One region of the Paraliobacillus sp. X-1268 genome, then DNA from elsewhere that is predicted to be linked to it. Evidence: riboswitches for the same ligand, from Rfam matches in the RefSeq annotation. Region 1 holds a riboswitch; the other holds the start of a gene.

Region 1 (4,218 bases):
AAGTTGTGGGATCTCAGCTTCCGCACTTTCAGGGATGCGTTTTGGTATACCTAATCTAGTAGAAGAAATTTCTAATCAACTTTTTCTTGATGATCGCGAAGACATTATGAAGAATTTCTTTGACTATGATGAAGAAGAATTTGTAGGAGAATGGCTGGAAACAAGTAATCAATCTCATTAATATCTTTAGGTCCTATCCAGATGAAAGGTGGATGGGGCTTTTTTTTGATTACGAGAATATACTGAATGTCTCTGAATTAATCACAAATACGCCTGTATAAAACATAAACTATCCTAGTCTAAAACTAGGAGGTAAATGATGTATCCATATTATAATCAATATCAATCGTTAAATCAGTTTTATAGAGAGTCTCCATATTTACATCCATATCCACAACAATTAAATTACTGGGGGCGGCAACCATTCACAAGAGGCCAAGCAACATGGACAGAAGGAGGACGTGTTACGCAATGTGGTATGCCTTGGTCTCATAATGAATATATGACAGCAGCTGTAGGTGTGAATTCGCCTTATCAATGTGGGCAAACGTTAAAGATACGTGAGCTTTTCTCCCAAACTTTAAGAGAAGTTATTGTGACAATTGTTGATAAAGTACCTGGATTCCCAGCTGATAAAATTAACCTACACCGAAAGGCATTTGAAGCATTAGGTGCAGATCCAGCGGTTGGGGTAATAAATATTGAATTTGAATCTTCACCAGAAGTAGAGGAAGCAGAATGGGGAAAATATTTATTGGAAGTTACTGAGGTAGCTTATCCGAATTATAATATAACAGAATATAATTTTGTTAAGAAAACAAATCCAGCACCAAATCAAACAAAGGAAATCTATCACTATATTTTACAATCACCTCAAGAAAGAGTTAAAATCCAAGGCACGGTAATTTATAATTCAAACACTAATCGTGTTGAATCCTTTGATATTAAAGAAATATAAGATTGAAAAAGCCCAATCCACGTATAATGCGGATTGAGCTTTCAATTTTTTAATCATTTATTCAATTCATCAAAATTCATGTTGAACCATAAGGGGTCATTGTTATTAACATCACCATTATAGTTAATTAGCAATTCTTCACCAGCTTTTATATCTGTGTGAGCAAAAAATACAAAGGTATGATCTGGAAAGTTTATATCGTAATCGGTATTTGGAGTATAGGAATGATTAAACAACATGCCATATCCTAAAACAACCGCGGTATGATTTTTACCATATTCAAATACGTAATCATCCAGTACTGTTTGTTCTATGTGTTCGTGCTCCTTGTTTGGATAAGGAATAACAGGTGCAATATGTACTGTTTCTCCTTTTTTTATGTCGCGTGTAGCGAATACGCCTCGATTGAATTCCCCGTCGCTTAATGTAGATGTCTTTATCTCAATCATGTAGGTCACCTGCGATTTCGTTTTATTTTATTCATGTGTACTCTATTTTGACAGTTGCTTATAGCGAACGCAACTGGTTGTACTTGAAATTTATAAAAGTTACAAAATTTATCGCCTTTTAAAAAAAACCCTAAATTTTGTATGACAAGTTCATTATCTTATGATATGATGAACTCGAAAATCAAATAAGCAAAACCACAAGGGGAGCTAAAAAGCTGAGAGTGAACACGTTGTTCTAACCCTTCGAACCTGTTAGTTAATGCTAGCGCAGGAATGTGGATCGTGATATGTAGATTTACGTTTACATATCTGTTCTCCCTTGAGGTTTTTTGTTTAAAAAAGGGGAGTTTTTTTTATGAAAAAATTAAGTTTGGTTATGTTGATTGAGGCGTCCTTTTTTGCATCATTGGCGTTTGTTTTTGATTTACTTCCGTCGATTCGGCTTTCTCCATCGATTTCAATTTCTTTTGCTATGGTTCCAATTTTAATTTTAGCGTTTCGATGGGGGATTAGGGTTAGTTTAATTTCTGGCTTTATCTGGGGTATTTTACAAGTTATCTTGGGTGATGCCTATATTCTAACTCCACTTCAGGCATTTATTGAATATTTTATTGCCTTTGCTTTTATTGGTTTTGCAGGTCTATTTTATAAAGTCATTCAATCGAACCTGAAGATGGGGAAAAAGAAAAAAGTGTTATTTTGGGTTATTACCGCGACACTTGTTGGTTCTGTTGCACGTTACTTTTGGCACTTTGTTGCTGGATTTATTTTTTGGGGAGAATACGCGCCTGATGATATGAACGTGGTGTTGTTTTCATTGATTACAAACGGGATTACCATGTTGGGTGCCTTTGTTTTATGCGCGATCTTATTGGTGCTTTTGATCGGAACTACTCCGAGATTAATTGAGCGAAAATAAACTAGTTTTAACTCCCCGTTTTATAAATGGGGAGTTAAAACTAATAGCTGTCTGCTGCGCTTTTAATATAACCAAGCAGTAAAATAGTTAGCGTTAGGAAGCCAACAATTAAATAGTTAAATAAGCCATTAGAGAGATCAAGTAAGTCTATTAATTTTTGATCCGTCAAAATCATTTCCCCGGCTGTCCACGCAAGAATACCAGCACCAATATAAGCTATCCAACGATATTTTTCTAATACTTTTACGATTAGTTTCGATCCGAATATCATAATAGGAATGCTAACCATCACGCCAATGATAATCATACGAATATCCCCATGCGCCGCACCTGTAATAGCAACAACATTATCCAGACTCATTACCGCATCTGCAACAATGATTGTCGAAACAGCTTTTAATAAACCAGTATGTGAGGTAATGGTAGCTTCCTCTTCTTTTTCAACAAGTAAATTATACGCTATCCAAAGAAGTAATAAACCACCAATTACATTTACAAAAGGAATTTGCATTAAATAAATGATAATAACTGCAAAAAATATTCGGAGCAGAACAGCGCCAATCGTGCCTAAAAGTATTGCTCTATTTTGATGTCTTTTTGGTAAAGACTTGGTGGCCATTGCAATCACAACAGCATTATCACCGGAAAGAACAATGTCAATTGCAATAATTTTTAATAATGCAATCGTCGCAACAGGTGTTATTGAGAATAGTAATGGGAAAAAGTCCACTTTTTGTTCCTCCTACAGAAATTTAAGATGGATAAGCTAAGTTGTCCATAACCAATTCTATGAAGAAACTTGAAATAGTAAACCAAAAAAAGTAGAAGTTTTTTAAAGTATTTATTCTTTTAATTGTTCTCTTTTAAATATCCATACATAAATTAACCCCGCAAAAAATAGAAAACCTCCATAACCAACAGTAGGATATAAGTATTTAACCATAGCAGAAAAGCCAATTTGACTGAATAAAAAAGCTGCTAGTGTTGTGCCTGCAATCACCCAAATTCGAAAGCGTGCAGCGATAAAGTTCATTCTTGAAACAAATCCATATAAATTTCCGACCGCAGTGGTATATACTTCAGCAAATAATACAATAGCAAAAATTAGTTGAATAAATGGAGCAATTTTAGAAGCTATAAGAATCATGGGCACTTCCACATTTGAAACACTATCTAAATTCGTTAAAATACTGAAAAAAATAGCAATGATCCCTATCCCTAAACCTAATCCACCTAATAAAGCCCCCCATAGTAGGTTTTTTTTATTTTTAGCTTTCGCCCCCATTGGTGCTAATACTGCAACGGCAATCACAAGATTATAAGAAGCGTAATTAAGAGCAGAAATGAACCAATTTGGTGCAGCGCCTTCAATGGACTTCGATACTTGTAAATCTGCAGCTGTAATTGGATTTATTGAGATACTATAGATAGCGATAAAAAGAACAGAAACTAATAATACTGGAACAACATAACTGATGGCATTAATAACACCTTTCATTCCAGTTATAACAGTTAGTAGTGAAATAATTGCCATTAAGATCGTCCCCCATAAGGAGGCTAACTGAAATTGTTGATCAAAGATTGCACCGGCTCCAGCTATCATGGCTGCTAAAGCACCGAATAGAAAGACTGTAATAATAATATCGATGATCGTACCAATAATTTTTCCGTTAGTAAATCGCACTACCTCTACATAAGAGCTAACATTTAATGCTTTACCAATTACTAAAATCGTATAGCCGAAAAAGAAAAACAAGAGCGTTGCAAAGGTAAGTCCAAATAGGCCATTTATTCCATATGCACTAAAAAACTGGAGGACTTCTTGCCCGGAAGCAAAACCAGCCCCGACAACGGTTCCAATGTAAGTTGCCGCCACTTTAAATACATTAATC
Region 2 (4,218 bases), on a different contig from region 1:
TGTTTTGCGATAAAATCAATAACGGATAAAAGGCCTTTTTAAAGGTTGGTAATATATGCAAACTAATCGCCACCATAAGTCCCACTGATACGCCAATGGCAAATCCAATTACTGATAATTTCGTTGTAGAGATAAGGTGATGCTGATAGCCACTCCAACCAGCGATTCCTTCTTGAACAATTACAGTTGGTGCCGGTAATAGCCATGCTGGGATATCAAAAAGGTGACTAATCGTTTCCCATAATACGATAAGAACAGCAATGACGATAATTGGACTGATCGTTTTTGTTGTAATTTTTTTCATATTAGAAAGGCGATGTCAAAACTGGCACCGCCATCCCTCCCTTTTACTTAACGATACTTCTCTGTTAATACGTCCATTGATGCACCATCAGGCTTATAATAGACTTTCACTTGCGAAATAATACTCGGACAACCACGGGCAGCCATTTCTACATTCATTTTTTCTATAATTTGAAATAGCTCCGTTAATTCACCTTCCATTGTCGTTTCGAGTGGATTAACTTGGTACCTCACACCAGATGCTTCGATTACTGCGATTGCTGCGTCAACATATGGAATGACATCTTCGCCATTTTTTGTTTTTGGGATAATTTGAATACTTACAAGTGCATTAGCCATTTTTCGAGAGCCTCCCTTTTAATCTTCAGGTAAAAATTCATTCGTAAATGCATCATTCGCATTAAGTTCTGTCTCTAATAAATCATTTTCGTACATCCAATCTGCGTAATTTTCCCACACTTCAACATCTTGGACACCCCATTTAGCTGCGTCATCCTGATATTTTGGTGATAACCATGCTTGACTAGCCTTCACAAGTTCTGGGTCTAAATCAGGTACAGCTTCAATTAAAATATCTGCCGCTTCTTCTGGATTATCTATTGCATAATTATACCCTTTTGCTACAGCCGCTAAGAACTTTTCAACTGTTTCTGGATTCTCATCGATCATCATTTCATTCGTTGTAATGACTGGTGTGTAGTAATCTAATTTCTCTGAGTAATCGGTTAGATACTGCATGTTTAGATCAACACCACGAAGCTCAGCCTCAACACCTGTCCACCCATAATATATCCAAGCAAAATCAATATCACGTTCTACCGCCGTGAAGAAATCAGTATTTCCCATATTGATTATGTTCACATCTTCCACACTAGCGTCTTCTTGTTTCATTAGTGAGTCAATTACTGCTGCCTCAACTGGTGCTCCCCAACCACCATACGTTTTACCGGCATAATCTGCAGGTGATGTAATTTCTTTATCTACTGGAGAAGCAAATCCTGAAGTATTATGCTGAATAACTGCTGCAATAGATACAATCGGTATATCTTGTGTCCGAGCCTCTGTAATTGTTTCCTGTGCACTAATTCCAAAATCAGCTTTTTCCGCTGCTACAACTTGATCTGCACCAGATTCACTTGGCAATGTAATTTCTACATCTAAGCCTTCTTCTTCAAAAAAACCTTCAGCTTGCGCAACATAAAGCCCGGTATGATTTGTATTTGGTGTCCAGTCTAGCACCATCGTTACTTTCTCCAATTCTTGACTAGCTTGTTCGTCATTTGCACACCCTGTAATAATAAATCCAAGTGTAACCAATAAAAATAATACTTTCTTCATCTTAAAATCCCCCTTTTATTTGTGGAGGAACATATCCTTTTTCACGAAAAAAAATACGCTTAGGCATTAGCCTGGGCGCATATATAGTCACTTCTATTCGTGTTCATATATGTTCCCTACGCTGGTCTCAGCCAGATCAGGTTCCAAGGGTCAGTATCTATAACGGATACGATCTCAACCAGCCAAACTGGTCCCCCTACATTGAAACGTGCTATTTAATTAATTACACTACCAACTTTGCCATAGATTCGACTAATATTCAAGTACTATTTCATCATCATTAGTCATTTTTCTTTACTATTCAGTCTATACATAAGCAAATGATTTCATCTTTTCTACTTATTATGGCAGAATAAACATGCAAAGATTAATTAAATAACTGAGGTGTTCTAATGAAAATAGATGTATGGTCTGATTTTGTTTGTCCGTTTTGCTATATTGGGAAACGTCGCCTAGAACAAGCGCTCGAACAATTCCCGCAAAAAGATAGTGTTGAAATAGAATTTAAAAGCTTTGAATTAGATCCAAATGCAGCAGTATATGCAGGTAAGAGCATTCATGAAGCAATTGCTGATAAGTATGGGATGCCAATCGAACAAGCGAAAGAGACAAACGCTGGACTTGGTCAGCAAGCTGAAAGTGTTGGTTTGACATTCCATTTCGAAACAATGAAACCGACTAATACGTTTAACGCGCATCGCTTAGCAAAATATGCCAAAAGTATTGGTAAAGAAGCAATCTTGACAGAGAAACTATTGTATGGTTATTTTACCGATTCTGTTAATCTAAGTGAAACAGATGCATTAGTTAAGATTGCAGAAGATGCTGGGCTAGAGAAAACAAAAGCAATAGAAGTTCTTCAAGATGAAACAGCTTTTGCTAATGACGTACGAGCTGACGAATCATTGGCACAACAATACGGTGTGACTGGTGTACCGTTTTTTGTAATTAACGATAAATATGCAATTTCTGGTGCTCAACCAGTAGAAACATTTAAAGATGCCTTAAATACAGTTTGGGAAGAAGAAAATCCAAAGCCAAAATTTACGGATCTTTCAACTTCTAAAACAGAATTTTGTACTGATGATTCATGTGGCATTCCCGAAGAAAAATAATACGTGAAGGTTTCCGAAAAATCGGAAGCCTTCTTTTTTTATCTATGCTAAAATGAATGTTGCTAAAAACAAGGAGGACATCATAGAATAATGGCAACTTTATTACAGAAAAAACTAGGCTTATTACTAATCATATTAACCTTATTAACTGGCTGTGGTCTTCAAACTGATCTAAACAGGGAAACACAAACAGATTCGGATCTTCCTTCCGCAACTGTGGATCGTGTTGTCGACGGCGATACGGTCCATATTATCTTGGATGGTGAAGAGGAAAGTGTTCGACTTTTACTAGTTGATACACCTGAGACAAAACATCCTAACCTGCCAGTCCAACCCTACGGAGAACAAGCGAGTAAGTTTGCTAAAGAAAAATTGACAGAAGGCACTCAAATTCAGCTCGAATATGATGGTCCAAAGCGAGATAAGTATGACCGACTGTTAGCATATATATGGATAGACGGTGAACTTTTTAATGAAATGTTGTTGGAAGAGGGATTCGCACGTTACGCCTATGAATATGATCCGCCTTACACACATTCCGACCAACTAAAGGAAGCCGAAACTAAAGCAAAAGCAGCTGATCTTAACATCTGGAGTGAGGATGGTTATGTAACTGAAGATGGTTTTACAACAGTCGATATAGATGAAACAAGCTCAGATGTTTACTATCAAAATTGTACGGCAGTAGCTGAAGCAAATGCTAGTCCTATTTCAGAAGGAGATCCTGGTTATGGTACACATTTAGACCGAGATGGCGATGGTATTGGTTGTGAATGACATAAAAAATAGTAAAACACTGTATCTTCAATGGAGATACAGTGCTTTTTCATGAAAACTCTTAGGCTTTATTGCCATTAAAAAATGTTCGTTTCAAATACTTCTCTATTTCTACTATTATAAATACACTTAATCCGACTCCAATCGGAATTAACCAGAGTCCAATATCTAGTGCTGCTGTGGCAAAAATAGTTTGCATAAATGGTAAATACGTAATCGCAAGCTGAAGTAGAATTAAAATCGCACAAACAATAAATGCAATTTTATTCGTGAAAAAGCTTTTGTTTAGCGCAAATCCATGTTCGTTTCTAACATTAAATAAGTAAAACATTTTACCAAATACAACAATATTTAATGTCACTGTATTAGCTACTGCATGTGCATAACCATTATCTACCATTATTGCATTAGCAATCAAACCACCACCAGCTACAAGTGCTGCCACATAAAAGATTCGAAATACATAGTACTTGCTTAACAATTGTGTTCCCTTTTCTCTTGGCTTACGAATCATCACATCTTTTTCAGCAGGTTCATAAACGAATGCAAAAGATATAGTGATGGCCGAAACCATATTAATCCACAATAGTTGAACAGGACTTAACAACATGGAAATTCCCAGCAAAATACTTGCCATAACGATAAATCCTTCTGCTGCACTAGTAGGTAACAGGAATAATATCGT

The links. Region 1 has a riboswitch for thiamine pyrophosphate ahead of thiT (energy-coupled thiamine transporter ThiT). Riboswitches for the same ligand answer to the same signal wherever they lie in the genome.
Region 2: another riboswitch for thiamine pyrophosphate. It lies ahead of D2K62_RS14395 (ABC transporter substrate-binding protein); the one in region 1 lies ahead of thiT (energy-coupled thiamine transporter ThiT).

What each region holds. Positions count from the first base shown of each region.
Region 1 covers NZ_QJSK01000025.1:1,715-5,932, forward strand. Annotated here, with positions in the region: gene D2K62_RS16795 (flavin-containing monooxygenase) at 1-181, shown strand, start outside; gene D2K62_RS16800 (DUF3889 domain-containing protein) at 320-958, shown strand; gene D2K62_RS16805 (SET domain-containing protein) at 1,012-1,407, opposite strand; TPP riboswitch at 1,598-1,698, shown strand; gene thiT (energy-coupled thiamine transporter ThiT) at 1,763-2,326, shown strand; gene D2K62_RS16815 (TerC family protein) at 2,367-3,056, opposite strand; gene D2K62_RS16820 (YkvI family membrane protein) at 3,168-4,218, opposite strand, start outside.
Region 2 covers NZ_QJSK01000016.1:5,139-9,356, forward strand. Annotated here, with positions in the region: gene D2K62_RS14385 (ABC transporter permease) at 1-304, opposite strand, end outside; gene D2K62_RS14390 (thiamine-binding protein) at 352-642, opposite strand; gene D2K62_RS14395 (ABC transporter substrate-binding protein) at 661-1,641, opposite strand; TPP riboswitch at 1,738-1,849, opposite strand; gene D2K62_RS14400 (DsbA family oxidoreductase) at 2,034-2,756, shown strand; gene D2K62_RS14405 (thermonuclease family protein) at 2,847-3,533, shown strand; gene D2K62_RS14410 (cation-transporting P-type ATPase) at 3,595-4,218, opposite strand, start outside.